DNA from 2 places in the Candidatus Pelagibacter sp. PS_43 genome. Region 2 is predicted to be linked to the other one. Evidence: riboswitches for the same ligand, from Rfam matches in the RefSeq annotation. Region 2 holds a riboswitch; the other holds the start of a gene.

Region 1 (16,543 bases), 140 kb from region 2:
ACACGCAAAAAGAATTAAAAAGATTTAATTATGTCTAGTGAAAAAAACTATTTAAATAAAAATTATAAAAGCTTTTTTGAAGACAGTTTATCTGAAACTGATCCAGAATTACATAAAGCCATAAGTGATGAGTTAAAAAGACAACAACAACATATAGAACTAATTGCTTCTGAAAATATAGTTTCTCAAGCTGTTTTAGAGGCGCAAGGCTCTGTATTAACAAACAAATATGCAGAAGGGTATCCTGGAAAAAGATACTACAATGGATGTGAGCATGTTGATGTTGCAGAAAATTTAGCCATAGAAAGATTAAAAAAACTTTTTGATTGTAAATTTGCAAATGCCCAACCACATTCTGGGGCTCAAGCAAATGGAGCTGTATTTTTAGCTCTATTAAATCCTGGTGATACATTTATGGGAATGAGTTTAAATTCTGGTGGACACATTACTCATGGGTTAAAAATTTCAATGTCAGGTAAATGGTTTAATCCAATAGGGTATGATGTTGATAAAGAGTCTGAACTTATTGATTATGATAATGTTGAAAAACTTGCATTAGAACATAAACCAAAACTTATAATTTGTGGTGGTAGCGCTTACTCTAGAGTAATCGATTTTAAAAGATTTAGAGCGATTGCTGATAAAGTAGGGGCATATTTGATGGTGGATATGGCTCATTTTTCAGGTTTAGTTGCCGGCAAAGGGTACCCTAACCCATGTGAACACGCGCATGTAGTAACTTCAACAACTCATAAAGTTTTCAGAAGTGCTAGAGGTGGAATTATTTTAACTAATCATGAAGACCTAGCAAAAAAATTTAACACAGCAGTATTCCCTGGTTATCAAGGCGGACCATTGATGCATGTCATTGCTGCAAAGGCTGCTGGTTTTTTAGAAGCATTAAGACCAGATTTCAAAGATTATATCAAATCAGTTTTAGCTAATGCCAAAATTTTATCAGAGACACTTAAGAATAATGGTTTTAAGATTTATTCTGGTGGAACAGATACACACTTAATGTTAGTTGATCTAAGACCTTTCAATGTAAAAGGTAATGCTGCTGCTGAAAGCCTTTCAAATGCTAATATTACCTGTAACAAAAATGGAATACCTTTCGATTCAGAAAAGCCAATGATTACCTCTGGAATAAGACTAGGTACTCAAGCCGCAACAACTAGAGGTTTTGGATTAAAAGAGTTTGAGAAAGTAGGTGAACTAATAACTAAAGTTGTAAAAGGTTTATCTGAAAACCCTGACGATAATAGCAAAATTGAAGAAGAAGTTAGAAATGAAGTAATAGAACTTACATCTAACTTTCCAATATATAAAAATTTAAAATAATGATTTGTTCAATTTGTAAAAAAGGTGAAACCTCAGTAGTAGACTCAAGACCAACTGAAGATGGCACAGCCATAAGAAGAAGAAGGCTTTGTGTGTGTGGAGCAAGATTTACAACTTTTGAAAGAGTGCAATTTAGAGAAATTATGGTTGTTAAAAAAAATGGAAGAAAATCTTCATTTGATAGAGATAAATTATCAAAATCTATTTTTATTGCTCTTAAAAAAAGACCTATTGATACTGAAACAGCAGAAAAATTTATAAGTAAAATTTCTCGATCACTTGAGGAGCTTGGTCAAAGTGAAATTTCAACTACTACTATTGGAACTATGGTTATGGAAGGTTTAAAAGAGCTCGACCCTGTTGCTTACGTAAGATTTGCTTCTGTTTATAGAAATTTTAGAGAAGAAAAAGACTTTGTGCAATTCGTGGACAAATTAGATGTCTACAAAAAAAGATAAATTTTCAATCAAAGATAAAATTTTTATGGAGCTGGCCTTGAAATTGGCAAAAGCTCGTCATGGATTAACTGGAATTAATCCTTCTGTAGGTTGTGTAATCGTTAAAGATAATGAAATACTTTCAATTGGTCAAACAGGTTTTAAAGGTACACCTCACGCTGAATTTAATGCCATTAAAAATTCACATGAAAATTTGGAAGGCTCAAAAATGTATGTGACTCTTGAACCTTGTAGTCATTATGGAAAAACTCCTCCGTGCACAAATATTATAATTAAAAATAAAATTAAAGAAGTTGTATATGGAGTTGAAGATATTGATAAAAAAGTTAAAGGTAAAACCTTAAAAATTCTTAAGTTAAAAAATGTTTTAGTAAAAAAAAATTTACTCAAAAAAGAAATTAATAAATTTTATACACCTTATTTCTTTAATAGAAAAAAAAACCTTCCTTATGTTACTGGTAAAATTGCAATTTCTAGAAATAATTTGATATATAGCAAAGATACAAAAAGAATTTCAGATATTCATACTGATAAATTTACACATTATCTTAGATATAAAAATGATTCGTTAATGATTTCGTCCAAAACTTTAAATAAAGATAACCCAAAACTTAATTGCAGACTAGAAGGTTTGAATAAATTTTCACCTAAAAGAATAATTTTGGATAAAAACTTAGAAATTAAAAAAAATTCATACATTTTTAAAACAGCTAATAAAAACAATACTATAATTTTTTATCACAATTCCAAAGCTGAAATGAAATTGATGTTAAAAAAAAGAGGCATAAATTTAATCAAAAGTAAATTAAATAAAAATAACTTTGATATTAAATCAATTTTAATGAAACTCTATGTCCTTGGCTGCAGAAATTTATTAGTCGAAGGGGGAAATGATCTTTCTAAACACATTATTAAAAAAAAATTATTTAATGAATTTTATTTATACAAATGTGCTAAAACTTTATCAAAGTTAGTTAACCATAAAGAGTTTCGTTTTCTTAATGAATTAAAGAAAAATTATAAAAATAAATTGAAAATTAAAAAAAAATTAGGCAAAGATGTAATTACACTTTACAAATAATATTATGTTTAATGGAATAATTTTTAATCAAGGTTTAATCACTAAATTTGAAAAAAGATCAAAAGGTATTAATATTTTTGTAAAAGCTGATTTAAAGCTAACACTTAAAGATCTGGGTGTATCAGTTGCTTGTGACGGCGTTTGCTTAACATTAATTGATATTAAGAATAAAATAATGGAATTTTATCTTTCTGATGAAACAATACAAAGATCAAAATTTCGATTCTTAAAAATCAATGATAAAATTAATCTTGAACTTCCTTTAAGATTTGGTCAAAAAATATCAGGACATATTTGCCAAGGCCATATTGATGCAGTAGGCAAAATACAGAATATTAAGAAAATTGATAAATCGTATTTATTTGATTTTGAAATTGTTAAAAAAGAAAGAGCAAATCTAATTGATAAAGCCTCTATATGTATAAATGGAATTTCTTTAACAATTTCCAAAGTAACCAAAAAAGGTTTTCAAGTTTGGGTTATTCCCCACACCTTTAAACTAACGAATTTATCTTCATTAAAAAAGAACAGCCTAGTTAATATAGAGATAGATATCTTATCTAAATACGTTAGAAATTATTTTAATGAAAAAAAATAATTATGCATCCATTGAAAGTATAATTAATATCGCAAAGCAGGGCGGTATGTTCATCTTAGTTGATGATGAGAAAAGAGAAAACGAAGGAGACTTAATAATATCAACCACTGACTCAAGTGCTAAAAATATAAATTTTATGGCAAAATATGGTCGTGGATTAATTTGTCTGGCGCTAGATAGTGTACAGGCAAAACGTTTAAATTTATCTTTGATGTCACCTATAAATCAATCCAGGAATAAAACTGCCTTTACAATTTCTATTGAAGCAAAAAAAGGAATAACAACTGGAATCTCAGCAAAAGATAGAGCAAAGACAATTAAAATTGCTTCAAAGAAAAATGCGAATAAAAAAGATATTGTTTCACCAGGACATGTTTTTCCAATTATTGCTAAAGATGGGGGTGTTCTAGTAAGAGCTGGTCATACAGAAGCTTCTGTTGATATATCAAAACTTGCTAAAAAAAATAACTCTGCAGTTATTTGTGAAATAATGAATGAAGATGGCACAATGGCTAAAGGCCAAGATTTATTTGATTTTGCAAAAAAACATAATTTAAAGATAGGTAAAATTGAAGACCTTATTGCTTATCGTTTAAAAAAAGAAAAACTAATTAAACTTAAAAAACAATCTGATATTGAAATCAAAAATCAAAAATTTAAAATTAGAATCTATGAAAATCTTTTAGATGGATCTGAACACTTTGCTCTAATTAAAGGTAATATTAAAAAAGGAATAATACCAAGAGTTAGAGTAATTTCATCTAACGTAGTTCAAAATTATTTAATCAATCAACAATTGCCAAATTCATTTCATAAAACATTAAATTATTTTAAGAAATTCAATAACTGTGTTTTAGTTTTTATAAAAGATACAAATTTAAAATCTGTTACACAAACACTCAAGGATTATAAGAACAAAGATTTTTATAAAAAGGGAAATGATAAACTTATAAGGAATTATGGTATTGGTGCTCAAATAATTAAAGATTTAAAGATTAAAAATATGATATTAATAACTAAATCTCTTAAAAAAGTTATTGGTTTAGAGGGTTATGATATAAAGATTATTAAACAGGAAATCATTTAATGAAAAAAAAATATTTAATAGTTATTGCAGATTATTATAAAGATATATCAAAAGGTTTATTAAGTAGTGCGAAAAACGCATTGCCCAAATCTAGTTTAATAAAAACTATCTATGTCCCAGGTGTCTTTGAAATACCAGTTACCATTTCAAAGAATATTAAGAAGTATGATGCTTTTTTAGCTCTTGGTTGTGTGATTAAAGGACAAACTCCTCATTTTGACTTTATTTCATATTCTTCAACTGATGCAATAATGAAACTATCCGTAGAAAATAAAAAACCCATTGGCAATGGAATTATTACTTGTCTCAATATGCGTCAAGCTATAGCTAGAAAGAAAAAGGGAAGAGAAGCAGCTCTAGCTGTAATATCTGTCCTTTCCCAATAAGAATGAGAACTCCATATAACCCAAATCAAAATCCTAGGGTTATTATTATTCAAAAACTCTATACTAAATTTTTTAATGATGATGAAGATATAACTTTTTCAAAACACAGATTTAAAAAATCTATTAAAGATGTGGTGCTTGGTACAATTGAAAGAGATGATGTTATTAAAGAAGAGGTCAAAAATTTTTTAAGTGAAGATCTTGAATTGTCAAATATGGATAAAGTTTTCCAGATCATTGTTAAGGCAGCTATATATGAATTTCTTTATAAGCCTAAAATTTCTAAAAAAATCATAATCAAGGAATATTTAGATGCTTCAAATTTTTTTTTAGAAGACTCCCAAACTAAATATTTGAATGCAATATTAGATAAAATTGCCAAAAAAATAAGAAATTCTAATGCATGAATTTGATTTAATTAAAAATTATTTTCAAAAACTTTCTAAAAAGACAATTGGTTCTTTAAACCTTAATGATGATGTTTTTTTTGATAAAAAACATGAGTTAGTAGTATCAATAGATACATATATTCAAGGAAACCATTTTATAGATTTTAAAAAACCAGATTTGGTAATAAAAAAGATCATAAGATCATCAATATCTGATTTAATTTGTAAAGGCGTAAGTCCAAAATACTATTTTGTTTCAGGCTCAGGTAATAAAAAATCTTTTTCAAAAAATAACTTAAAAAAAATATCTAAATCACTTAATGATGAACAAAAAAAGTATAAAATTTATCTTTGTGGTGGTGATACGGTTTTTTCTAACAAATTAAGTTTTACAATAACCTCCATTGGTTTTGCAAAAAAAATTATTGAAAGAAATAAAGCTAAAATTAATGATGACATTTATGTTACAGGAAATTTAGGTGATAGCTATTTAGGGTTATTAGTTTTAAAAAATAAATTTAAAATAAACAAAATTCAAAAAGATTATTTTATTAACCAATATTATAAACCTAATATTCAAATCGATTTATCTAAACATTTAAATAAATTTGCAAATACTTCAATTGATATTTCGGACGGTTTACTAGCAGATCTTGAAAAATTGATTAATAATCAAAAACTATCTTATAAAGTAAGTTTAGATGATATACCAGTTTCTAATTCCTTGAATAAACTCATATCAAAAAAAAATATCTTGAAAGAGTATTGTATTTCAAAAGGTGATGATTATCAGGTTCTATTTACTGCCTCGAAAGATAAAAGAAGAATCATAAAAAAAGTTTCAAATGAATTAAGAGTTAAAATTTCAAAAATAGGAATAATTCAAAATTTAAATAATAAACCCACATTAATTGATAAAAAAAGAGGAATAATTAGCCTTAAAAATAAGGGTTATTTTCATCATTTTTAAAAAGTTAAATATTGCCTTTTATGGTTTTTTTTGTATTGTCCGGACTTTAAACGTTTAATTTAACAACCAAACAACCAAAAGGCAAAATGAACTCAATCGTCGAAACAATATTACTTTATACTATAGCTGCTGGATTTCTTTCAATTGTATATGGATACTTTACTGGAAAAAATATATTAAGCTCGAGCACTGGAAATGCTAAAATGCAAGAAATTGCATCTGCTATTCAAATTGGTGCAAAAGCTTATTTAGCAAGACAATACAAAACAATTGCCGTGGTTGGAGTTGTTGTTTTGGTTATTATATGCATTGTATTTAGTCCTCTTGTTGGTTTAGGTTATTTCATTGGTGCAGCTTTATCTGGTATAGCTGGTTATGTTGGAATGTTAGTTTCAGTTCAGGCTAACGTTAGAACTGCTGAAGCATCTAGAAAAGGTTTAGCAAGTGGTTTAGCTGTAGCATTTAAATCAGGTGCTGTAACAGGTATGTTGGTTGCTGGTTTGGCCTTGTTAGCAATAGCTGTTTATTATTATTTTTTATTAAAAGCAGGAGTTGATGAAAGGGAAATTGTTAATGCTCTTGTTGCTCTAGGTTTTGGTGCTTCTTTAATTTCAATTTTTGCAAGATTAGGTGGCGGAATCTTTACCAAAGGTGCTGATGTTGGTGCTGATTTAGTTGGAAAAGTTGAGGCAGGTATACCTGAAGATGACCCTAGAAACCCAGCTGTAATTGCAGACAACGTTGGAGACAATGTTGGTGATTGTGCTGGAATGGCTGCAGATTTATTCGAAACTTATGCTGTAACAATTGTTGCAACAATGGTTCTTTCTTCTATATTTTTTTATGGTGATATTAATATGATGATTTACCCATTAACGATTGGGGGCGCTTGTATTTTAACATCAATACTAGGAACATTTTTTGTAAAACTTGGAAAAAGTAAAAATGTAATGAATGCATTATACAAGGGATTTGTTGTTTCTGCAGTTTCATCATTATTAATTCTATATCCAGTAACTGATTATGTTATTGGCTTTGCTAATGAGTATTCTGTAAATGGAAAAACTTTTACTGGTATGAGTCTTTATTACTGTGGTGTAATTGGCTTAGTTATTACCGGTTTATTAATTTGGATTACTGAATATTATACTGGAACAGATTATAGACCTGTAAGAAGTATCGCAAAATCATCAACAACAGGACATGGCACAAACGTTATTCAAGGATTAGCTGTTTCTATGGAGGCAACTGCAATTCCTGCTTTAATAATTGTTGCGGGTATTCTTGCTACCAACTCTATTGCTGGTCTTTATGGAATTGCTATTTCCGTAACAACTATGCTAGCTTTGGCTGGAATGGTCGTCGCACTTGATGCGTATGGTCCAGTTACAGATAATGCGGGTGGTATTGCAGAAATGTCAAATTTACCAAAAAGTGTAAGAAAAACTACAGATGCGTTGGATGCAGTTGGTAATACTACAAAAGCTGTTACCAAAGGTTATGCTATTGGATCAGCAGGGTTAGGTGCACTAGTTTTATTTGCCGCTTATGTTGAAGATATTAAACACTTTTCTGGTGTAGCAGGATCAAAGCTAGAAGGAATAGTTGTAACATTTGATTTATCTAATCCATACGTTGTAGTTGGATTATTAATAGGTGGAATGCTTCCATATTTATTTGGATCAATGGGAATGCAAGCCGTAGGAAGAGCAGGAGGGGCTGTTGTTATAGAAGTTAGAAGGCAATTTAAAAAATACCCAGGTATTATGAAGCGTAAACAAAAACCTGATTACGCTAAACTTGTTGATTTATTAACATTAGCTGCAATTAGAGAAATGATTTTACCTTCATTATTACCAGTTCTATCTCCGATTGTTTTATACTTTGTTATATTTCAAATTGGTGGGCAAGTTGCTGCTTTAGCTGCTGTCGGTGCAATGTTATTAGGTGTCATAATCACTGGATTATTTGTTGCAGTTTCAATGACAGCTGGTGGTGGTGCTTGGGATAACGCTAAGAAATATATTGAAGATGGAAATTATGGTGGAAAAGGTTCAGAAGCTCATAAAGCAGCTGTTACAGGTGATACTGTTGGTGACCCATACAAAGATACTGCTGGGCCTGCTGTAAACCCAATGATAAAGATTACAAATATTGTTGCTTTATTATTGTTAGCGGTGATTGCGGGCTAGATTATTTTATTTTTTTTTTCCCGAGTGGATCGTTGATTTTTTCTCTTAAAGAATACAAGAATTCATAGATAAAACTATTTTTAGAATAACTCATTTGGGTTGTGTTTTCTGTGAATTTTATTTCATTCATTTTATCTTTATCAAAAAAAATGCTTTTTGTTAGAATACCTTTGTTATCGATATCTAAAAGTAAAATGTTATTTTTTAGTAATTTTTTTTTCCCTAATCTTGATAATTTTGTTGAGCTTGTTTGAATTTCCATATAAATCCATAATTCCTCATCAAAAGAACCTTTTGTAGATGGAGGACCCAAAAGTTCAAAGATATCATTTTTATTAGTTTTGCCAATCACAAGTTTTTCACTTTTTTTTTCTAAAAAATGCACACCATGATGCTTTATAACTTTATTTAATGTACAACTTGAAATAAATAAAAAAAGAACAATTAGATTAAAAATTTTTTTCATGAATAAAAACTATATTAATATTTACAATAATTTAGTTAAATTAACTAGAAATAAAGAATTGTATAAAGACTTTAAAAATCAAGACACATTTTCAGACAGAATGATCTTTTTTCTATTACATTTTGCTTTTTTTTTAAAAATTTACAAAAAAGATAACAATAAAGAAATACTCCAAGAAATTTATGATTATGTCTTCAGGCAATTGGAGTTAAGTGTCCGAGAGATTGGTTATGGAGACCAATCGATAAATAAAAAAATGAAAGATTATCTCAATTTATTTTATGGAATGATTGATAAAATTCATAATTGGGATCATTTAAACAATGAATCAAAAAAAGAGCAATTAACAATATTTTTAGATAATGCTCAAAATAGCGATTATTTGGTAAAATATTTTGATAAATATATTGAATTTTTGATAAATAACACTTTAAATTCTCATATAAAAGGTGTAGTTAAACATTAATTTTATTATGGCTGTACCAAAACGTAAACAATCACCGTCAAGAACTGGGATGAGAAGAGCTCAGAATATGAAATTTTCATCTAAAAATATAGTTGAGGATAAGAAATCTGGTGAGTACAGACTCCCTCATCATCTAGATCTTAAAACTGGTATGTATCGTGGTAGACAAGTTTTGGACCCTAAAGAGTAAATTATTTTTTCAACTAAATAAATAGAATGAGCAAAACAATCAAAATTGCTGTTGATGCAATGGGTGGCGATGGTTCACCAAAAAAAATTATTGAAGGTATTAATCATCATTTTAAAAACAATAAAAATACCTTTTATCAAATTTTTGGTGATAAAGGTCAAATTGAAAAGTTTATTACTGATGAATTGCCTAGTGAAAACTTTGAAATAGTTCATACAGAAGATGTTGTTAAAGGAACAGATAGTCCATTGGAAGGTGCAAAAAGAGGAAAAAAAACTAGTATGTGGTTAGCGATTCAGAGTGTTAAAGAAAAAAAATCTGATGTAGTAATTTCAGCAGGGAATACTGGTGCATTATTAGTTATTTCAAAGTTAAATCTTAAAATGATAGACAATATAGATAAACCAGCTCTTTCAGCCTTATGGCCAAATAAAAAGAATATGAGTGTTGTTTTAGACTTAGGTGCAAATATTGAATGTAGTCCGAAAAATTTAATTGATTTTTCGATAATGGGTTCCTCTTTATTTAATTCATTATATCCGAACGATGAAGCAAAAGTTGCACTATTAAATATTGGCTCTGAAGAACTTAAAGGAAATGAAATTATAAAAGAAACTTATCAACAGTTGAATAAAAGAACTAATAACGATTTTGAGTTTAAAGGTTATATTGAAGGGAATCAATTAATGAACGGTGATGTTAACGTTATAGTAGCAGATGGTTTTACTGGCAATGTTGCATTAAAGACTGCTGAAGGTACTGCTAATTTTATCACAAGTGAATTAAAAAAAGCAATGACTGGAAATTTGATTGGAAAAATGTCATCGCTACTTAATATTTCAAATTTAAAAAAATTTAAAAAAAGACTGGATCCAAGATTATATAATGGGGCAATTTTTATTGGATTAGACTCCCCTGTAATTAAAAGTCATGGTGGAACAGATTATATAGGTTTTTCAAATTCTTTAAGTGTTTGCTCTAAAACGGTAACTGGAAATTTGATTGAAAAAATAACTAATAATATTAATTAATGACGAGAACTAACCTTACAAAAAAAGATCTAATTAACTCAATTTATATGCAGATTGGTTTTTCTAAAAATCTTTCTGAAAATTTAATTGATGATTTTTTTACTACAATCCTGGAAAATTTAAAGATTGAAAAAAAACTTAAACTTTCAAAATTTGGTACGTTTTCTATAAGACAAAAAAAAAGTAGAGTTGGAAGAAATCCTAAAACTAAAGAAGAAGCGGCTATATCTGATAGAAATGTTGTTTTATTTAAAGCTTCTAAAGAGTTTAAAGATTTAGTAAATTCTATAAATGATCAATAAAAATTTAGATGCTTACAAATCAATAGGTGAGGTTGCTAAAATTCTAGATTTAGTAAATGCCAAAAAGGGTACTTTAAATACTCATACCATAAGGTTTTGGGAAAAAGAATTTAAACAGATCAAACCAAAAATTCTCAATGGTAATAGAAGATACTATAATAATCAGACTATAGAAGTTCTTAAAAAAGTTAAATTTTTACTTAAAGAACAAGGAATGACAATCAATGGAGTTAAAAAAGTTCTCAATTCTGACAAATCTTTAAACCTTGACGAATTATCAAATAATTCTATAAGTGCTAATTATAATATAAGAAATAAATTAAAAAATATTTCTAACTTAGTAAAACAAATTAAAAAGCTTAAATAGTATGGCAAAAAAAACACACGTTAAAGTAAGATTGGTCCCTGAAGCTAAACCTGATAGTCCTTTTTTCTATTATGTAAAAAAGCCAGCGGGCGGTGAAAAAGCTAAAGTTAAATTGTCTGCTAAAAAATACAATCCATCAACTAGAAAACATGAAATGTTTGTGGAGAAAAAACTACCACCACACAGTAAATAGTTTATTTCTTCTTAAAGTTTCTCTTCTCGTAATCAATAAAAGACCAAATCATATTCTTCCAAATTCTGTTCGTAATTTTTGGATCAATTTTTGTCTTGATTGATTTTTTTTTAATTTTTTTAAGTATATAGCTTATTCTTGTTTTATCGATTATTTCTTTTTTATAAATTTTTACTTTTAAAACTTCATTTACTAAAAGCGATCTTTTTTTAATAAGTTTAAGCAGATCATTATCTAATTTATCAAGTTTTATTCTTAATTGGGTAAGTTTTTTTTTATTAGTAGGCGACATTTAATCAATTGGTTATTAAAATAATTATTATAAGTATAATTTATGTTTGTAAATAGCGACAACTATATAAAATATTTAAAGATATGGTTAATAGGACTATTTTTGCTAATTGTTCTTATGGTTGCGGTAGGTGGCTTAACCAGATTAACTGACTCAGGCTTATCCATTACGGCATGGGAGCTTTTTTCAGGTATATTGCCACCACTTAATTCAAATGATTGGAATATGTATTTTGAAGAATATAAAAAAATTCCAGAGTATAAAAATATTAACTATGGAATGTCTTTAAACGAATTTAAAGTAATTTTTTATTGGGAGTATGCTCATAGATTATTAGCACGTATTGTTGGCTTGTTTACCCTAATACCTTTAATTTTTTTTTGGATTAAATATAGAGATTCTAATTTTTATTCTAATAAATATTTTTTGATATTTTTTCTTATATGTTTGCAGGGATTTTTAGGTTGGTTTATGGTTACAAGTGGATTAACACAAAATAATGATGTTAGTCATTTTAGATTAGCAATTCACTTATCACTTGCACTTTTTATCTTATGTTTAATTTTTTGGTATATTTTAGATTTTTTTGATATTCAAAAAATAGATTATAAAATTCCACAATCCTTATTGTTATTTATTTTTTTATTGATTGTTATTCAAATTATATTGGGCGCTTTTCTTTCAGGTTTAAATGGAGGTTTAATTTATAATACTTGGCCAGATATGAATGGTACTTTTTTTCCAAATGATGTTTTATTATTAGATCTTTTTACCTCTGAGTCATTTTATAATACTTCTATTATTCAATTTTTACATAGATCAACTGCCTATCTGCTTGTGATCCTTGTTATGATTATTAACTATTTATTTATTAAAGAAGGAGTTGCCATAAAGAATATAATTCTTTTTGATATAGCTTTACTTATTCAAATATTATTAGGAATCGTTACATTAATGTCTGGTGTAGAGATAAAGTATGCATCACTACACCAGTTAGGTTCTATTTTTGTATTAACAACCTATATTTTACTCATTTATAAAAACTCAAGAGGTTTTTTAAAATGATAAAGAATTGTTATGAAGCACTAAGTGCTTGATCAAGATCATCTATTATATCGTCAATATGTTCTAATCCTATACACAGTCTTATATATCCAGGTGTAACTCCTGCAGCACTTAATTCTTGCTCCGTGAGTTGGCTATGAGTTGTCGTTGCCGGATGTATAGCTAAGCTTCTAGCATCTCCTATATTTGCTACATGATAAAACATTTTTAAAGCTTCTATAAATTTCTTACCAGACTCAATGCCACCTTTTAGTTCTATTCCTATTAAAGCACCATTTCCTCCATCAAGATATTTTTTTGCTCTTTTTCCAATATCTCCCTCATACTTAGTTGGGTAAATCACTCTAGAAACTTTTTTATGATTAGATAAATGATCCACTGTTTTTTCCGCATTAGAGCAATGTTGTTTCATCCTCAAGGCTACTGTTTCAAGTCCTTGAATTATTCCAAAAGCATTATCAGGAGCTAATGCAGCTCCAAGATCTCTCAAAAGAGTAACTCTTGCTCTAACAGCAAAGGATACATTGGCGCCAGTTAATTCAGGAACTGCCTTACCCCATACTACGCCACCATAACTTGCATCAGGTTCATTAAACAAGGGTTGTCTTTTTGGATTGGCTGTCCAATCAAAATTTCCACCATCAATTAGTGCTCCACCTACAACTGTACCATGTCCACCTATATATTTTGTAAGTGAGTAAACCACTATTGCAGCTCCATGCTCTATAGGCTTACAGATGATAGGGGCGGCGGTGTTATCAACTATTAATGGAATATTATATTTTTTTCCAATATCAGAAACTTCTTTAATAGGAAATACTCTTAAATATGGATTGGGCAATGTTTCTCCATAAAAAGCTCTAGTTTTATCATCTATTGCTTTTTCAAAGTTTTTAGGATCTGCTGGATCAGCATATCTAACTTCAATACCAAGCTTGCTCAATGTATGAGTAAACAATGAAACAGTTCCACCATAAAGATCTGTAGAACTAACAATATTATCCCCAGCTTGAGCAACATTCAAAATAGCAAATGTTGAAGCTGTTTGACCCGAAGAAACAGTTAAACTTGCTAATCCACCATCTAAGGCAGCTAGTCTTTTTTCAAGAACATCATTGGTTGGATTCATAATTCTTGTGTAGATATTTCCAAACTCTTTTAGACCAAATAAATTGGCTGCATGCTCAGTGCTATCAAATAGATATGAAGTTGTTCTATAAATTGGGACAGCTACAGCTTTTGTAGTTGGGTCACTTCTATAATCACCACCATGTAATGCGATAGTTTCTGGGTTTTGTCTTTTTGTACTCATCTTAATACTCCTTTTTTAGTACTTTTGCTTTATGCAAGGCGTACAATACAGTTCAAATGCGCCTACCGAAAATGTGGGTAAAAAATCCATTTTAGCAATTATTAGCCTGCAATAGGAACAAATCGGCAAATAAAAATTACCATTAAATGGCTATATTGCAAGAGAAATATAAAATTGACTTTATAATTATTAATAGTATTAATCCACGCTCTATGACTAAATTTTTAAAAAGTAGCGAATTAACAAGTAATTGGTTTGAAATTGATGCTAAAGGAGCAGTTGTTGGAAGACTAGCATCTATAATAGCAATGATTGTTAGGGGAAAAAACAAAACTACTTACACACCTCACATGGATGATGGTGACTTTGTAGTTGTTAAAAATATAGAACATGCAAAATTTACTGGAAAAAAATTTAAAGACAAAAAATACTATAGACATACGGGCCACCCAGGTGGAATTAAAGAAATAACTCCTGAAAAACTATTAGAAAAGAATAAACCAGGAGAGACTTTAAAATTAGCGGTTAAAAGAATGTTACCAGGAGGTGTTCTTGGTAGAAAGCAACTAACTAAAGTTAAAATTTATGCTGGTGAAGAGCATCCTCATGCAGCTCAAAATCCTAAACTTTTAGATTTAGGAAAATTAAATAGCAAAAATTTAATTAGAAATTAATATGGAACAAACAGCACAAACAATATCAAAAAAACCTAAGATCAAGTTAGATTTTAAAGATAGCAAATATGCTACTGGCAGAAGAAAAAAATCAATTGCTAAAATTTGGTTAAAAAAAGGGACCGGTAAAATTTATGTTAATGGTCGAACAATGGATGAATACTTCACTAGTGGTAGTCATAAAATGCAAATTACTAGACCTTTTGAAATTATTAATCAAGCAACAGCATATGATGTTAGATGTAGTGTTGCTGGAGGCGGTCACACTGGACAGGCAGGAGCAATGGTTCACGGTATTGCAAAAGCCTTAATATTATTTGACTCAGAACTAAGAAGTACACTAAAAACAGAGAAACTTAACACCAGAGACTCAAGATCTGTTGAAAGAAAAAAACCTGGTCGTAAAAAAGCTAGAAGAAGCTTCCAATTCTCGAAAAGATAATTTTTTTTTATTTCAAAATAGTTATAATAAACAATGCCTAAGCTTAATGTTTTAGTTGCTGGTTCAACTGGTTATATCGGTGTTCAATTAATAAGATTATTAGTTAAGCACAAAAATATTAATATAAAATATTTGTGTGGTAGCTCATCTGTTGGTAAGAAAATTACTAGTTATGAAAAATCATTAAAATCAAAAAATTTACCCAAGATTACTAAATTTAATAAATCATTTTTAAAAGAAGTTGATTTGGTATTTACCGCATTACCAAATGGTGAAGCTCAATCTATATCAAATAGTTTATTAAAACATAATGTGTTGATTGATTTGGCAGCAGATTTTAGACTTAATAATGCATCCTTATATCTAAAATGGTATAAACAAAAACACAGATCAATTTCAAATATTAAAAAATCTATATATTCATTACCTGAAATTACAGGTGAAAAAGTTAAAAATTTTAATATTATTGGTTGCCCGGGTTGTTATCCAACATCAATATTGTTACCGTTAATTCCATTGATTAAAAAAAATTTAATTAAAGTTAATAATATAATTATAGACTCTAAATCGGGATATTCTGGAGCTGGAAGAGGAGTACATGACAAATATAAAAATAAAAACCTTTATGAATCTTTAAGTGCCTACGGTGTTGGTTTTCATCGTCACAATTCTGAAATACAACAAGAGTTTAATTTTTTTACAAAAAAGAAAGTAAATTTTACTTTTACTCCACATTTAACACCAATGTTTAGAGGAATATTAAGCACCATTTATGTAGAGCTAAATAAAGGATCTACAATTAAAAAATTAGAAAAAGTTTTGATTAATCATTATCCCAATAATGGATTTGTAAAAATTCTAAAAACTAACTCTTTAATAAGTACAAATGATATAATTAATACAAATAACTGCCATATATCAATTTGTAAAACTAAGTATAAAGATAAAGTGATTATCTTGTCATCAATAGACAATCTAATTAAAGGTGGCGCAGGACAAGCTATACAAAATATGAATATTAGATTTGGATTTAAAAAGACAGAGGGCTTAATATGAAATATTTCTTAATGTTTTCATTTTTATTTTTTTTGTCTTGTTCTTTAGATAAAGTTTCTATTAAAAAAACTATTGAAAAAGAAAAATATACTAAAATGTTAGAAAAAAATGGAGATTTTAAACAAATGTCATTTGATGAATTTGATTTATTTCTTAAAGAATATTCAAAAAACTCAGACTATCCT
Region 2 (16,543 bases):
ACTCCTATTTTACCATCTAAAAGAGCTAGAAAAATTCCTGAAAAAATTCAAGTATCCTCTGATGATTTAGAAGAATTAACTGCAAAGGCAGACCCAGAAGTTGATGTTGATGCTGAGTTAGAAGCGGGAGACGAGGAGACAGCAGTTTCTTTAGATCAACTAGCTGAAAGTGAAACTACAGAAGATAGCTCAGAAGAAACTGAACCTAACAGTTAATTACTAAATTCCTTTAAGATTTTTTCTCTGTGTTCATCAAGATCAGGAATATCACCACGTGTTTTTTCATCTTTATAGTTAGACATTTTAATTGGATTGCCCGCTAATTTAAAATCTCCAATTACTTTGTGATGTGCTTTAACAATCATGTTTCTTGCTTCAACTTGAGGGTTTTCAACAGCTTCTTTTATATTAAATATTGGACCACATGGAATTTTTTCTTTTTCCATTTTACTAACCCAATCACTTGTATTTTTCGCACCAAGTTTGTCTTCAAGTATTTTTTTAAGATCTTCCATATTTTGAGATCTTAAAGAGTTAGTATTAAATTTTGGATCGTGAGCAATTTCAGAAATATCTAAAACATTACATAGTTTTTCAAATAATTTTTCATTGCCTGCTGCTATAATGATATGGCTATCTTTAGTTTTAAATGCTTCAAAAGGTGCAATAGATGGGTGACGAGATCCCATAGGTTTTGGTATTTCATTTTTTGCAAGATACCTTGCAATAGCATTTTCTAAAATTGCAATTTGACAATCTAACATTGAAACATCAATAAAAGTTCCCTTACCAGTTTTTTCTCTATCATAAAGTGCAGCATTAATTCCAACAGTTGTAAATAAGCCTGCGGTAATGTCACCAATAGATGTACCAACTCTTGTTGGTTCAGAGTTTGGTTGACCTGTTACACTCATTAAGCCACCCATCCCTTGAACAACCATATCATAAGCAGGTAATTCTTTTAACGGACCTGTTTGTCCAAAGCCTGATGCTGATGCATAAATTAGTCTTGGATATTTTTTACAAACATCTTTCCAGCCATAGCCCCATTTTTCTAACGTGCCTGGTTTAAAATTTTCAACTAAAATATCTGCTTTAGCTAAAATTTTATCAAATATTTTTTTATCATCTTCATTTTTTAAATTAAGAGCGATACTTTCTTTCCCTCTATTTAGTGACATAAAATATGCTGAATAATCTTCAATAAATGGTCCAAATTTTCTAGAGTCGTCCCCAACTTCTGGTGCCTCAATCTTTATTACGCGTGCACCCAGATCTGAAAGCATCATCGTGCAATAAGGACCAACTAGTACTCTAGTTAGGTCAAGAACAAGTAAGTTTTTTAAAGGACCATCCATATTTTGTACTGTAATTATGTAGTCTTGACTCTTATCAATATCTCTAATTAAATACATCACTTAATTAATAATAGAGGAGAGAGTAATGTTAAAAAAAGTATCTTTATATTTTACGGCATTAGTTTTGGTTTTATCAACTGTTGGTTCTGCTTATGCGGTAACGTTAAAAGCAAGTCATCAATGGCCTGGTACACCTAGAGCTGATGGATCTTTTGACCCACGTCATGAGATGGTTCAAATTATTGCTGATGAGGTTAAAAAAGCTAATGTCGATATTGATATTAGAATTTATCCAGCAAAATCTTTATATAAACCTAAAGAGCAATGGAAACCTATGACTACAGGTCAACTAGATATTTCAGCTTTTCCATTAGGATATGCATCAAAGTTTCACCCAGAGTTTAGTGCAACATTAATGCCTGGAACAGTAAAAAACCATGATCACGCATTAAGATTTAATAAATCTCCAATGATGACTGAGATTAAAAAAATTATTAATGATGCAGGTGTAGTTGTTTTATCTGATGCCTGGTTAGGTGGTGGTTTTGCATCAAAAACTAAATGTATTAGAAACCCATCTGATGTTAAAGGACAAGTAATGAGAGCAGCTGGAAAAGCGTTTAACCAAATGTTAGAAGGTGCAGGGGCTGGTATTCAAAGTATGCCATCTTCAGAAATTTATACTGGTCTACAAACAGGTGTATTAACTGGTGCAAACACTAGTTCAGGAAGTTTTGTTAGTTACAAAATTTATGAACAAGTTAAATGCGCAACACCTCCAGGAAAATTTGGCCTTTGGTTTATGTATGAGCCGATCCTTATGTCTAAGAAATCTTTTGATGCTTTAAGTTCGAAGCAACAAAAAGCTCTTATGAAAGCTGGAAAAGTAGCTGAGAAATATATGACAGCACAAGTGTCAAATTTAGATAAAAAATTTGAAGACGCTTATAGAGATGCTGGTGTTGAATTAGTATATATGTCTGAAGCAGATCATGCTGCATGGGTAGAAATAGCTAAGAAAACTTCTCACAAAGCATTTGCTGAGCAAGTACCAGGTGGTGCTAAGCTTATGGAAATGGCTTTAGCAGTTAAATAAAATAATATATAAAGAACCCCTATTTATGAAAATAAATGGGGGTTTTTTTTATGAAAAATAAATATCTTAATTTTTGTCATTATGCTTCTCAAGCCTGTGGTGCTTTCGCAGTAGGAGCTTTAATTTTATCTATTTTAGTCATTGTTGAACTTGTTTTTGAAAGATATTTTTTTCAACGTGCTATTACTTGGCAAACTGAATTAGTTACCATGTTACTTGTTGCATCTACCTTTATTGGTAGTGCTTATGTTTTAAGCGAAAAAGCGCACGTAAGCATGGAATGGATTTACGATTTTTTATCAAACAGAAATATTATTAAATTGAAGATTTTTACTTCATTTATAAGTTTGGGTTTTTTTTTAATACTGTTTTACTTTGGTTTTTTGATGGTAGAGGAAGCTTTTGTTAAAAATTATACTACAGGAACAGTTTGGGATCCTCCTTTGTGGATACCTTATTCTTCAATGTTAATAGGCTCAATACTAATGATACTTCAATATATTGCTGAGATAATTAAACTGTTTGATGAAGGAGATTTAAGATAATGGATCCTTTAATGATTGCACTAATAGTTGCTATCTTTACTTTAATAGTTTTGTTCTCAGGAATTCCAATTGCTTTTGGTTTAAGTTTTGTCTCAATTGCTTTATTAATCGCTTTTGAAGGATTTCAAATGCTAGATGTTTTTGCAGAAACATTTTATGCAGGCTTAAATTCATTTGTTTTACTATCAATCCCAATGTTTATTCTTATGGGAATGGCTGTAGCCAACTCTCCTGCAGGAAAAGATCTTTATACTGGTCTTGATAGATGGTTATGGAGAGTTCCTGGTGGCTTAGTAATCTCTAATATTGGAGCGTGTTCAATTTTTGCAGCATTAAGTGGGTCAAGTCCTGCAACGTGTGCTGCTATTGGAACTATGGGAATTCCTGAAATGAGAAAAAGAGGATATTCAGACCAAATAGCTACCGGTACAATTGCAGCTGGAGGAACGCTTGGGGTTTTAATTCCACCAAGTATAGTTTTAATTGTTTATGGAATGGCAACAGGTACTTCTATTGGAAGATTATTTTTAGCAGGTATTGTTCCTGGTTTTATGTTGGCCAGTCTTTTTGCTGTTTGGGCACTAATACACAGTTACTTTATTGATAAAAATGCAGCTAAATTATTAAGAAACAGAAAACCACCAACGTTGAGAGAAAAATTTGAAGTTCTTCCTAGAATTTTTCCGTTCTTAGCTATTATTGTTGGAGTTTTATACGTTCTCTATGGAGGTGTAGCCACACCATCTGAAGCATCTGGTGTTGGAGCATTCTTAGTTTTTGTAATGATTGCGGTTGTTTACAAAATTTATCAGCCTAAAAAAATATGGAATATTGTTAAAGTTTCAATGAAAGAGAGTGTTATGATAATGTTTATTATTGCAGCCTCTTATCTTTTTGCATTCACATTATCTCAACTTTACGTAACCCAATCGCTTGCTCAAAGTATGATTGAGTTAAGTAGTAATAAATGGATGATTTTTTTAATGGTTAATGTGTTTTTACTTGTTGCTGGTTTCTTTTTACCACCAGTTGCTGTTATTGTGATGACTTCAGCTATATTGTTACCTGTGATAACTACACTTGGTTTTGACCCTTATTGGTTTGCGATTGTATTCACTATAAATATGGAAATAGGTTTAATCACGCCACCCGTTGGATTAAATCTATATATAATTAAAGGAATAACGCCTGATGTAAGTTTATCTACAATCTTAAGGGGATCATTTCCATTTATGATGATGATGGTTTTATCTATATTGATATTGTGTATTTTTCCTGAAATTGTAAGTTGGTTACCTGATAAATTAATGGGTAAACCTCTTGGATATTAAAAAAGACATTAATAGAAAAATTTCTGTAGCACCGATGATGGATTGTACCGATCGTCATGATCGATACTTTTTAAGATTGATGAGTAAGAATGTTATGCTTTACTCAGAAATGGTTGCAACAAAATCTGCAATCCATGGAGATCGTAAAAAAATTTTATCTTACAGTCCCGAAGAAAAACCTCTAGCATTACAAGTGGGTGGATCCGATAAAACAGAGTTAGCTGAAGTTGCAAAAATTGCAGAAGACATGGGCTATGATGAAATTAATATTAACTTAGGTTGCCCCAGTAAAAAAGTTCAAAAAAATATGTTTGGTGCTTGCTTGATGAGAGAACCTGACCTTGTTGCGGAATGCATTGATTCAATGGTTAATGCTTGTAAAATTCCAGTTACTGCAAAAACTAGAATTGGCTTTGATGACACGGAGGAATTTGATTATTTAAATAATTTTATACTAAAGATGAAAGGGGTTGGTTGTAATACTTTTATACTACATGCTCGAAAAGCTATCTTAACTGGTATGTCACCTAAACAAAATTTAAATATTCCAAAACTAAACTATGGAATGGTTTATAAAGTTAAAGAAGAAAATCCTGATTTAGAAATTATTATTAATGGAGGTATTTCAAAGATTGATGAAATTAAAAACCATTTAACTTTATGTGATGGAGTGATGATTGGTAGGTCCATCTATCAAAATCCTTATTCTTTAGTTGAGATTGAAAACGAAATTTTTGGAACAAAAGAACAGCCAACAAGAGAGGAAATAGCTGCAAAACTACTAGAATACCTTGAGAAAGAAGTTAAGCTTGGCACAAAAGTAAATCATATTATGAGACACACAGTTGGATTATATCACGGTCAAATAGGTTCAAAAGAATGGAAGAGATATTTAAGTGATAATATGATGGCAAGAGACTCTGATTTTCAAAAATCAAAACATATAATGACCATTGTGCAAAATAACGAAAAAGCTAATCAAGCTAACTCATAATGGAAAACCTAAACTATGGTGAGATAATTAACCTACTGTCGGTCCTTGCAATATCTGCAGCTGTTGCAGGATTTATGGCTGGATTACTAGGTGTTGGTGGTGGAATTATAATGGTTCCAGCTTTGTATTATGCTTTTACAGTATTAGATTTTGAATTAGTTACCAGGATGCATCTAGCTGTTGGAACTTCTTTAGCGATTATTATTCCAACTTCAATAATTTCAACCAAAACTCATATGGAATATGATGCAGTAGATTTTAAGATGGTAAAATCTTTTGGTATATTTATTTTAATAGGCGTTATTGCTGGAACTTTTTTAGCAGTTAATTTAAAGACACCAACTTTAGTATTATTCTTTTCAATATTTGCTTTTATGGTGGGTTTATTTTTTATTTTTCTTAGAGAAAAACTTGTTGAAAATCCCAAAACAATTTCTGACATTGTCAAAAATATCTCAGGGATTGTGATTGGTTTTATTTCAGTTCCTCTAGGCATTGGTGGAGGATCTTTAATGGTACCATTTATGAGAACTTTTGGTTATGACATAAGAAAATCCATTGGTACAGCTGCAGCAGTTGGCTTTTTGATTTCACTTAGCGGAACGATCACAATGATTATGGGTGGAAAGATAATTGATAATATCAACACACCTTTTAGTGTAGGTTATATAAATTTATTAGGGTTTGCAGTATTTGTTCCAGTTACAATGATTATGGCTAGGTTGGGAGCAAAAGCTGTTTATAAAATAGATAAAAAATTATTAAGTAAAATTTTTGGTACTTTTTTACTTATAGTGTCCATAAGATCTTTCGTTGAATATCTAAATATTATATAATTAATTATGTTTAATTTTAAAGAGATAATCTCATCTATTGCTGATGCAGGTCAAAAACTTTTTAGTATAAAAAAGATTAAAAAAAATGACTTAGAATCTATTTTTTCTTTATGTGATGATTTAATTTCACACAAAGGTGCAGCATTTGGAATAACTGTAGCTAGAGATATTACTGAACTATATCAATCACTATCTCCAGAAAATAAATTATTATTTTTTAAAAAAATTAATGAGAAATATAAGCCTAGCTTTACAAAAGTTAACGAAGCAATTGAAAAATATACCAAATCTCAAAACGAAAATACTTTGTCAAATTTATTTAAAGTTTCTGAAGGTAAGAGAAGAGAACTTTTTAGAAGAATGAATATGGCGCCAAATGGAACAGCGATTATAGTTGCATTAAGAGAAGATTTAATAAGAATATTAAAAGACAACAAAGAACTTTCAGAATTAGATAATGATCTTAGACATTTATTTAGAGCTTGGTTTAATCCAGGATTTCTTAAACTTTCTAAAATCACATGGGATACAAAGGCTGCAGTTTTAGAAAAAATAATTAAATATGAAAGAGTTCATCATATAAAAGATATGAATGAACTTAAAAGAAGATTAGGAGAAGATAGAAGGTTTTTTTCTTACTTTCATCCAGCTCTTGAAGATGAACCTATTATTTTTGTTCAAGTAGCCCTTACAAAAGGTCTTGGTAGATCTATTCAAGAATTAATGAAGCCGACTGATAATGAAGGAAAATCTTATGATACTGCTACTTTCTATTCAATTAGTAACTGTCAAGAAGGCCTATCTAGAGTAACTTTGGGTAATTTTTTAATAAAGAGAGTAGTTTATGAAATACAAGAAGAGCTTCCTCATATTAAAAACTTTGGCACCTTATCACCTATACCAGGGTTTGCTGATTGGTTTAGTTATTTAGAAGAAACTAAGATTAAAAATATTTTAGGCGATCTAAAAGATCAAGATGTTATCTTTTTAAAATCTCAAGACTTAAAACTAGGTGATGGTAGAATTGTAAAAAATAAAGAAGCAATAACGAAATTAGTTGCACATTATATTGTTAATGAAAAAAACCAAAAAGGGTTACCTGTTAATGATGTGAGTAGATTTCATTTAGGTAATGGAGCTATTGTAGAAGATATTGTAATTAATGCTAATATTTCAGAAACTGGCTTTAAAAGATCTTATGGTGTGATGGTCAATTATCTTTATGAATTAAAAAATATTGAAAAAAATCATGAAGATTACATGAATAGCAATAAAGTAATTGTCTCTGATAAAATAAAGAAATATTTATAAATATAATCTTTGAATTTTAATTAAGACCCCATTTAACTTTATTCCAAATTCTTTCATGAAAATAATAAAAAAAAAGAGGAATTATAGAGCCCAGTCCCAATATTCCAGCTCCTTTAAAACTACCAGTAAAAATATATCCAAATATTACCCAGTAGATAAAAATAAAAAGTCTCCATGAAAATGTTTTAGCAACGGATCGTATTTTTTTGTCAGCCATAATTAATTTAGCCTATAATAATTTTTGCTTATAGAACACATTTATATTAATGTTTAACAATGGCAAATAAAGTAAGTAAAAGTTTTCTAAAAGATTCTCATTTAATAACTGAATTAAAACTGTGTAGTATTCGTTTAATTGATAACGCTAAATTTCCTTGGATCATTTTAATTCCTAAGCGAAAAAATATTACTGATATTTCTGAACTTAACTCAAAAGACCAAATGCTATTAATGAAGGAAATTGTTCATTGCAGCAAGTTAATGAAAAAAATATTTAAAACAAAAAAACTTAATGTTGAAAAAATTGGTAATATTGTTCCTCAGTTACACATTCATATAATTGCAAGATCTACTAAAGATAGTACTTGGCCGTTATCGGTTTGGGTGGTTAAAGGAAAACCTTATACAAAAAATTTATTAGCTAAAACTATTTCTAAAATTAAAAAGTATTTTTAATAGAGGGTGAGGACAGAGGTAGTTTTAGTCTCCCGCCACTACCTCTTAACTATTATGTATCTGATTCGTCTCTAATTTGTTAACACGTTTTAATTGAAACTAGACTTTATCAACTGCTTGCTTTACTAATTGGTAAATAAGATGAGCAAAGAGATAAAAGCAGATGATGTTATTTTCAATTTCTTTAAACAAATTTGTGATGAGAAAGATGATGTTAAATGTGTAGAGCTTGGCAATAGTTGGATTAACGCAATGAAGACCAATCTTACTAACATGGAAAAAAATCTGGATGAAGTGGATAAAGCTAAACATCAAGAAAATATAGATAGCAACATGAGCCACCTTAATAACCTTAAGGATAAATCTGCTGTGGAATGGCGTGAATACGCAACTCAGTGTATGATTGAGATCTTAGATCATAAAACTAAATCGTGAATTTCTTTAAGAAACTATTCTCAAGTAGCAATCTAGAATTACAAATCAATGATGGAGGCAGAGCGGCTGCCGGATATAAAGGAAAAGCAGGAGACTGTGTAGTTAGATCTATTGCAATTGTAACAGGTCTTCCTTATCAAAAAATTTATGATGATCTTTATAAAGCTAATGAAGAATTTAGAACTACATCTAGAACAAGACTTGCTAGAAGTTTAAAACAAAAAAATGATAGCCCAAGATCAGGCACTCATAGAGTTGTGGTTAAGAAATATCTTGAAAAACTTGGGTGGCAGTGGACGCCAACGATGTTTGTTGGTCAAGGCTGTAAAGTTCATTTAAAAAAAGATGAACTTCCAAGTGGGACTTTAATTGTATCTTGTTCAAAACACATAACGGTTGTTAAAGATGGTGTTTTACATGATACTTATGATTGCTCTAGACGGGGCACACGTTGTGTTTATGGATATTGGACTAAGCCTAATTAGTCTTAGATAAAAGTAGTTAATAAATTTTATTAATATATAAGTTTTAAAAATGAGTTTTAAAGATAACGTCAACTTACATGTAGATAAATCAGCTAAATTACTAAACTTTAGTGATGATTTACTTGAGCATTTAAAATCTATTCATTCATTAATTAAAGTAAATGTGGGTGTTGTCTTAGATGGAAAAATTAATAATTTTACTGGATGGAGAGCGGTTCATTCAGAGCATATTCTTCCAACTAAAGGTGGACTAAGATATTCTGAAACTGTTGATCAAGATGATACAGAAGCTTTAGCATCTTTAATGACTTACAAATGTGCAATAGTTAATATTCCTTTTGGTGGTGCAAAAGGGGGTTTGAAAATTAATCCTAAGAACTACACAATGCCTCAACTTAGAGAAATTACTAAAGCATTTGCAAGCAAACTAATTAATAAAGGTTTTATTTCTCCAGCATTAAATGTTCCAGCCCCAGATGTTGGAACGTCTGAAAGAGAAATGGAATGGATTTTAGAGACCTACAAAACACTTAAACCTGATGATATAAATTATAGAGGCTGTGTAACAGGCAAACCAATACACAGAGGAGGTATTGCTGGCAGAACTGAGGCTACCGGTAGAGGTATTGAAGAAGTAGTTAGAGAAATATTTAGACATGAAGATGTTGTTAAAGAAGCAGGATTGAAAAATGAATTAAAGGATAATGAAATTATAGTTCAAGGCTTTGGTAATGTTGGAAGTAATTTAGCCAAACATTTATACAATAGAGATAATGCAAAGATTATAGCCATAGGTGAATTTGATGGTTATTTATATAATAAAAAAGGCATTGATATAAATACACTAATTGAATTTTATAAGACAAATAAAACTATCAATAATCCTAAACTTGGAGAATTTAAAAATAATCCAAGCGAACTTTTAGAATTAGATTGTGATATTTTAATTCCAGCTGCATTAGAAAATGTAATCACCATTGATAATGTAGATAAAATTAAAACGAAATTAATAATTGAGGCTGCAAATGGACCCATTTCATTTGAGGCGGATCAAAAATTATTTGAAAAAGGCGTTATGATTATTCCTGATATCTATGTCAATGCGGGTGGTGTTGTGGTTTCTTATTTTGAGTGGGTAAAAGATATTTCTCATATACGTTTTGGTAGAGTTGAAAAAAGATTTCAAGAACAAAAAATATTAGACATTATTGATTTGATAGATAAAAAAACTAATACTAAAACTGACTTTGATACCATTAAAAGAATTGTTCATGGTGCTGATGAAGAGGACTTAGCTTTTTCAGGACTAGAAGACAGTATGAGAAATGCATTTATTGAAATTTATAATGCTAAAAAACAAATAAAAAAATCCTTTAGAGATAGTGCTTATTACGTGTCTCTAAAAAAGATAAGAAACTTCTATACCGTAGAAGGCTTCCCTAAACGATAAATAGCGGTTTAATTTTACCTATAATTAAATTAATAGAAGACTCCTGATCTATGATTTGTTAGCATTTATTATGATAAAATTAATAAGAGCAGGCTTTATGAGCAAGCTTTTTACCATTTTAGTCTTAAGCTTATTGTTAACTAACGGTGCAAAAGCAGGTTGTGATGATGCTCCAACTGATGGAGTGGATTATTCTAATTGTCAATTCTCAGAAGGCCAAGATTTAAGTAGAGCTTATATACCAAATTCTAATCTTTCTTTTATCAGCTTTATTAAAGTTACCTTTGATAAAGGGGTAATGATGAATGCAATATTATCTAATGGTAATTTTGTAGAATCTTCTTTTATTAGAACTAATTTATATGAAGCAAATCTTGAAGGGGGTATTTTGAAAAAGCTAACTTTTCAAGTGCGAACTTAACAAGAGCAAACTTCAAAGGAGCTTCATTGATTGAGACAAACTTCACTAACAGCAATCTTTTTGAAGCAGATTTAACGGGGGCTAATATCTTAAATGCTACCTTTGAAGGTGCCAATCTTAACAATGCAACTTGGATTGATGGAACTAAATGTTCTTTAGGTTCTATTGGTAACTGCAATAAATAAAAAAATTTTAAAAATTATTTTACAGTTTTAATTTTCTGATTAATCACAAGTACTGCTCCAATTATTAAAATGGGTAGACCTATAATTAAATCTTGTTGCCATTCAAGGTTTTCAAATACAGTTGAAATTAATAAAGCAAGTACAGGCATCACAACACCCACATAACCCGCTCGTCCAGCTCCAACTTTTTCTAACAATCTTAAGTAAAATATAAAAGCAAATATTGAACCAACTATTGATAGATAAGCAAGGGAAGCGATATAACTAAAAGTATATTCAAATAATAATTCAGTACCTTTTATCTGGGTGATTAATAGTGTGACCAGTGATCCATAAAGCATTGAATACGCAAGTGTTGGTATTAATTGAAAGTTATTATTTAAGTTTCTTTGATGAACCATGTTACCTGTTGATGCACTTAGTGTACCAAGTAAGGCTAAAAATAATCCAACATGGGTTCCATTCGCAAAGCTGAAATTGAAAATCTCATCATTAAAGATGATTATAATCCCAATCATTCCAATAGTTGCACCCAGTAAAGTTTTTAAAGATGGTTTCTTTTTAAAATAAAACCCTTCTCCTAAAATATTCATAATGACGACCGTTGAAAAGACAATCGCTGGAAATGCGCTTATTAAATAAGTGTTTGATAAATAAAAGAAAACGTAATTTAGAGAATAAAGACAAACCCCAAATAGCAAAAACCAAAGATGTTGATTAAAAGAGAACTTAAGATTTTTCTTCTTATAAATTAGATAAATAAAGATAACTATTCCAGCTATCAAAAACCTATAGAACACGGATACTAAAGGATCAACGTAGCCTAATTGAAACTTGATGACATACCAAGTAGGAGACCAGCAAAAAAGTGTGACAATAAATAATAAAAAATTGTTCATTAATAAACACTTATAATCAATCAATCTTAAAAAAATATAAGATTAATCTAACAATTTTAATATATAAGTTTAGTTGTTATGAAAAAGATACTTTTAATTTTAACTCTGTTTATATCATTAAGTAGTATTTCTTATTCAGATAATCATTTTCCAATTACCAGAGATTCTGAGTTAATGATTGCTAGAGGTAAAATTGTATACCAAAATAATTGTGCTAGTTGTCACCAAGTTAATTTATCGGGAGCTGAAAATTGGAAGGGTTTAGATGAAGATGGTCATCGTAAAGCACCACCACTAAATGGAACGGGTCATACTTGGCACCATGATGATGAGACATTACATAAAATTATTAAATATGGCTTAGTTGGAATAATTAGTGACTATGAAGGTAAAATGGGTGCTTTTGGAGACAAGTTAAATGACAAAGATATAGATTCAGTTTTAGCCTACATTAAAAGTTTTTGGCCAGATGATTATTACCAACATCAAATAAATTTAAGTAAATAAATTATATGACAACAGATACATTTCATTGGTCTTGTAAACACACCTGGAAAAGAAGTGCCAAAAATACTGCCTGGTGTTTGTTAGGTTGTGCTATTGGTGATTTTGGTACCATTTTATATTTTCAAATAACAGGTATTCCTTGGCCTGTCTTAGCTATTATGACTTTAGCAATTATTAATGGTTTAATTACAAGTATTATTTTGGAAACTATAATTTTGATAAGACAAAATTTTAAATTTAATGATGCTTTAAAAACAGCATTGGGAATGAGTTTTATTTCAATGGTTAGTATGGAAATCTCTATGAATGCTACAGATTATTTTTTAACAGGAGGAGCAATGTTAACGTGGTGGGTAGTACCTATTATGTTAACCGTTGGTTTTTTAACACCTTGGCCGTATAATTACTGGAGACTAAAAAAATTTAATCAAGCGTGTCATTAAATATTGAAATGGTTACAACTTTTGAAATTATATTAGCAGTTATTATCGTTACCTTATCGATTGTCATGCCTATTTATTACACTTATCAAAAAAAGAAAAATCCAAAGGTAGACGATAAACTCTCAGAAAGTACTGAAATTAAAAACTATATTGATAAAATTAATGAGATAACACGCACTAAACGTAAATGAAAAAACGTTTATCTGGTTGCAGTGAGTGTGGAGATGATACAGCCATCTTAACACAAGTAAGCTCTGGACCAGAGGTTATCTTACTTTGTACAGATTGCTATAATCTCAAACATTCAAATGAAACACAAAATCATATTAGCCATGAAGAAGAAAAAAACTAAAAAATTACAGACTAAAAAAACAGAACCAAATTCCTACGGTCTTGGGAAATTTAACTATATGATCTTTAAGTTTTTGTGCTTAAGGTTTAAGCTTAAATAATTAATACTTGAAACTATTTTGCTTAAATTATTAAGCCCTAAGCAATAAATTAAATGCTTAGAGCTAATAATTAAATGTTAATTGTCTTAAAACTTAAAACCAATTATTTGGAATTATGATGTAGTGAATTGCAAGCACAATTCCAACTGACACACTTAATCCGAATATCATTTTAAGAAAGTCTTTACCAATTAGTGGAAACACATATTTGAACTTATAGTCTTTATTCATTGATGCGATTGCTAATTCTCTTCCACATAATAGACCAACAAATACCCAGGTTGTGGACATTGGTAAATCATTAAGCTCTTTAAAGTAATAAAGAACAGCAGCATAAATAATATTAATAATAGTTGCTGATCTTGCATATCTTGTTCCAGTTTTTTCTAAGACAACCTTTTGAATAGTTCCACCATGAATGTAGAAGATATAAAAAAGTAGTGCTGTAAAGTAACCCAGAACAACTAATAAAAGAGCAACATCTAATTGTCTTGGAAGGTATACGGCAATGTTTGCTACATCATGAGATAACCAAACCCACCATAACCAGCCTGAAGTTACCCATACAGAGTTACGCCAAAAGGAAATCCATTTGTCACTAACTTCATCTAATTTTTCATTAATAAATTTAGAGATAACAATCCAACAAATATAAGCAGCAGCTGCAGCTAAACCATAGCCGACAACACTTTTCATAAGCATCTTCTCAAGTACTACCGTTGAGGCAAAAGCTGATAAAACTAAGAAGGTTGTTGAAACAGGTATACCTACTCTTGTTAATATAAGAAGTATTCCTGGTGCCACTGCGTGGTACCATTGTATTTCTTGGAAAGGTATTCTTGTTAATCTACCGTAAGAGATATCTCCATTATTACTGTACCAACCCCAAGTAATAGCAAGTATCATTACAAATGATGCTGCACTAGCAAGAGTGTACCATTTAAACCATTTTTGTTTTGACGCGATAAAAGTTCCCAATGTTTGAATTGAGTCATTTGCAATAACACTGTACCCCGCTAAAGCAAAGCCTACTATCGTATATATTAAGGTCATTTCCATTTTTCTATTTTCCTATTTTATGTTTTTTTTATTGTTTTTCATTTCGAACGATTCTTAGTCTTAAGGTCGATTTAATAGGTTGGTAAAAATATATCTATAGTTAAGTTTATTAGTTTACTTTGGGGAGAGTTGATTCATCAATTTTTATATTATTCGAAGTTGAAGTCTAGCTAGAGAATTTAATAATAAGTTTTAAGAGGAGTTGATTCATCGTTATGTATATTAATTAATGATTTTGTCTAGCTGAATAATAACTTAAATTTCATTTAATAGAGGCTTATAATTAACATAACTATAACGCTTAATGAGTTATATGAATTTACTGATAAAAGTATTTAAAAGATGCTCTATTACAAAAATTCTTAACTAATCTTACTATTTCATTAAGTAACAATCGTCCTAGATATAGACACCCGATTTAGGACTTGTTAAGGTCTGATTATGAAAGGTTATAGATTTATTACAAGTGACGACACTTCAGAATTTTGCCATCGTGTAACGGAGGCCATATCCAATGGATGGAAATTGTATGGTGAACCCAAAATGACTTTTGATAAAAAAAGAGGGGTCATGCGTTGTGCTCAAGCAGTTATAAAAAATTCACCTCAGAAAAAGTATTCCAAAAAGATGAAGCTATCATCGATATAAATGGCAGATCAGATAATACCCTTTGTTTATATGCTAGGGATACTCTTATTAGTACTCCCAGCTTTTCTACAATCTAATTCTAAATTAAAGCAGTTTTTAACTAATCTTAGTATTTGGATTGTCATTATTCTCATAATTTTAACTATTATTTATTTTTTCAATTGACAGTTTGAGAGAAAGTTGATTATATGTGATTGCGCTGAGTTAAGTTAAATTGCAGAGCGCGTTATAAATCCTGCTAAAGCGACGCTTCAACCACCGCTTTAGACAGGTGGTTTTTTTTTATCTTTCATAAAATTAAGCCGGGCAGTTGAACCATATTGTGCGCCCTGCATTTGCTTAAGCACTAAAAAGGAGAAAAGAGGCCTATGAATATAACCTCTGATTATTTTGTGACCTTTTTTCTCCAAAACAAGAGGAAAAAAAATGAGCACAAATAAATTAAAAGAAAGATTAGATAAAGGACCTGTTATATGCGCAGAAGGTTTTTTATTTGAGATAGAAAGACGTGGCTATATGTCATCAGGGGAATTTGTTCCAATGGTGTCATTAGATCATCCTGAAGTTTTAGAAAATTTACATAGAGAATTTCAACACGCAGGATCTGATGTAGTTGAGGCCTTTACTTATAATGGACACAGAGAAAAAATGCGTGTTATTGGTAAGGAAGAACTTCTCGAACCACTAAATCGTTCAGCATTAAAAATTGCTAAAAAAGTAGCACTAGATACTCCTAAAGGATCAAAACCAAATTTGATGGCAGGTAATATTTCAAATTCAAATATCTGGAAACATAATGATCCACAATCTCAAAAAGAAGTTGAAGGAATGTTTACAGAGATGATTGGTTGGGCCGTTGAAGAAGGTGCTGATATGTTAATTGGTGAAACTTTTTATTATGCTGAAGAAGCTTTTAAAGCTTTAGAGATAATGAAAAAAACAGGTTTACCAACTGTATTAACCATATCCCCAATGGGTGAAAATAAAATGAGAGATGGAAAATCAGTTGTTGATACCTGTAAAGAGCTAGAGCAATTAGGGGCTGATGTTGTTGGTTTAAATTGTTTTAGAGGACCTGCTACTATGTTTCCTTTTTTAAAAGAAATTAGAAAAGCAGTTAAATGTCATGTTGGAGCTTTACCTATTCCTTATAGAACCAGTGAAGATTACCCAACATTTTTTAATCTACCAGATAGAAGTAATTGTCAGTGTCCATCACCTCATGGAAGAACGTTTCCAACAGCATTGGACCCACATTTTTGTAATAGATATGAAATAGGTAAATTTGCAAAAGATGCTTATGAGCTAGGTATTAATTACCTTGGAGTATGTTGTGGAGCAAACCCAATGTTGATTAGGGAAGTTGCTGAATCTATTGGTTTAACTGTTCCAGCAAGTAAATATCGAGAGAAC

Evidence for each region. Region 2 has a riboswitch for S-adenosylmethionine ahead of AC5SLL_RS02165 (homocysteine S-methyltransferase family protein). Riboswitches for the same ligand answer to the same signal wherever they lie in the genome.
Region 1: it holds a riboswitch for S-adenosylmethionine, as region 2 does, so the genes downstream of both, AC5SLL_RS02940 (O-acetylhomoserine aminocarboxypropyltransferase/cysteine synthase family protein) here and AC5SLL_RS02165 (homocysteine S-methyltransferase family protein) in region 2, are expected to answer to the same signal.

The regions. Positions count from the first base shown of each region.
Region 1 covers NZ_CM182066.1:521,393-537,935, forward strand. The annotation lists gene rpiB (ribose 5-phosphate isomerase B) at 1-28, shown strand, start outside; gene glyA (serine hydroxymethyltransferase) at 31-1,341, shown strand; gene nrdR (transcriptional regulator NrdR) at 1,341-1,799, shown strand; gene ribD (bifunctional diaminohydroxyphosphoribosylaminopyrimidine deaminase/5-amino-6-(5-phosphoribosylamino)uracil reductase RibD) at 1,780-2,880, shown strand; gene AC5SLL_RS02865 (riboflavin synthase) at 2,885-3,478, shown strand; gene ribB (3,4-dihydroxy-2-butanone-4-phosphate synthase) at 3,465-4,565, shown strand; gene ribH (6,7-dimethyl-8-ribityllumazine synthase) at 4,565-4,951, shown strand; gene AC5SLL_RS02880 (transcription antitermination factor NusB) at 4,954-5,358, shown strand; gene thiL (thiamine-phosphate kinase) at 5,351-6,310, shown strand; gene AC5SLL_RS02890 (sodium-translocating pyrophosphatase) at 6,397-8,502, shown strand; gene AC5SLL_RS02895 (hypothetical protein) at 8,504-8,968, opposite strand; gene AC5SLL_RS02900 (ubiquinol-cytochrome C chaperone family protein) at 8,967-9,434, shown strand; gene rpmF (50S ribosomal protein L32) at 9,442-9,624, shown strand; gene plsX (phosphate acyltransferase PlsX) at 9,651-10,655, shown strand; gene AC5SLL_RS02915 (integration host factor subunit alpha) at 10,655-10,957, shown strand; gene AC5SLL_RS02920 (MerR family transcriptional regulator) at 10,947-11,324, shown strand; gene AC5SLL_RS02925 (50S ribosomal protein L33) at 11,326-11,517, shown strand; gene AC5SLL_RS02930 (chorismate mutase) at 11,519-11,809, opposite strand; gene AC5SLL_RS02935 (COX15/CtaA family protein) at 11,852-12,874, shown strand; gene AC5SLL_RS02940 (O-acetylhomoserine aminocarboxypropyltransferase/cysteine synthase family protein) at 12,885-14,186, opposite strand; SAM riboswitch class V at 14,191-14,259, opposite strand; gene rplM (50S ribosomal protein L13) at 14,399-14,860, shown strand; gene rpsI (30S ribosomal protein S9) at 14,862-15,302, shown strand; gene argC (N-acetyl-gamma-glutamyl-phosphate reductase) at 15,336-16,358, shown strand; gene AC5SLL_RS02960 (hypothetical protein) at 16,370-16,543, shown strand, end outside.
Region 2 covers NZ_CM182066.1:386,374-402,916, forward strand. The annotation lists gene rpoZ (DNA-directed RNA polymerase subunit omega) at 1-216, shown strand, start outside; gene AC5SLL_RS02065 (CaiB/BaiF CoA transferase family protein) at 213-1,358, opposite strand; gene dctP (TRAP transporter substrate-binding protein DctP) at 1,444-2,454, shown strand; gene AC5SLL_RS02075 (TRAP transporter small permease subunit) at 2,505-2,999, shown strand; gene AC5SLL_RS02080 (TRAP transporter large permease) at 2,999-4,330, shown strand; gene dusA (tRNA dihydrouridine(20/20a) synthase DusA) at 4,320-5,324, shown strand; gene AC5SLL_RS02090 (sulfite exporter TauE/SafE family protein) at 5,324-6,160, shown strand; gene AC5SLL_RS02095 (malonyl-CoA decarboxylase domain-containing protein) at 6,167-7,471, shown strand; gene AC5SLL_RS02100 (DUF2061 domain-containing protein) at 7,488-7,688, opposite strand; gene AC5SLL_RS02105 (HIT domain-containing protein) at 7,748-8,146, shown strand; gene AC5SLL_RS02110 (hypothetical protein) at 8,288-8,581, shown strand; gene AC5SLL_RS02115 (hypothetical protein) at 8,578-9,066, shown strand; gene AC5SLL_RS02120 (Glu/Leu/Phe/Val family dehydrogenase) at 9,116-10,516, shown strand; gene AC5SLL_RS02125 (pentapeptide repeat-containing protein) at 10,614-10,937, shown strand; gene AC5SLL_RS02130 (pentapeptide repeat-containing protein) at 10,964-11,122, shown strand; gene AC5SLL_RS02135 (DMT family transporter) at 11,137-12,021, opposite strand; gene AC5SLL_RS02140 (c-type cytochrome) at 12,100-12,528, shown strand; gene AC5SLL_RS02145 (DUF4396 domain-containing protein) at 12,534-12,971, shown strand; gene AC5SLL_RS02150 (hypothetical protein) at 13,159-13,323, shown strand; gene AC5SLL_RS02155 (hypothetical protein) at 13,517-14,482, opposite strand; gene AC5SLL_RS02160 (DUF1737 domain-containing protein) at 14,924-15,130, shown strand; SAM riboswitch class V at 15,426-15,490, shown strand; gene AC5SLL_RS02165 (homocysteine S-methyltransferase family protein) at 15,557-16,543, shown strand, end outside.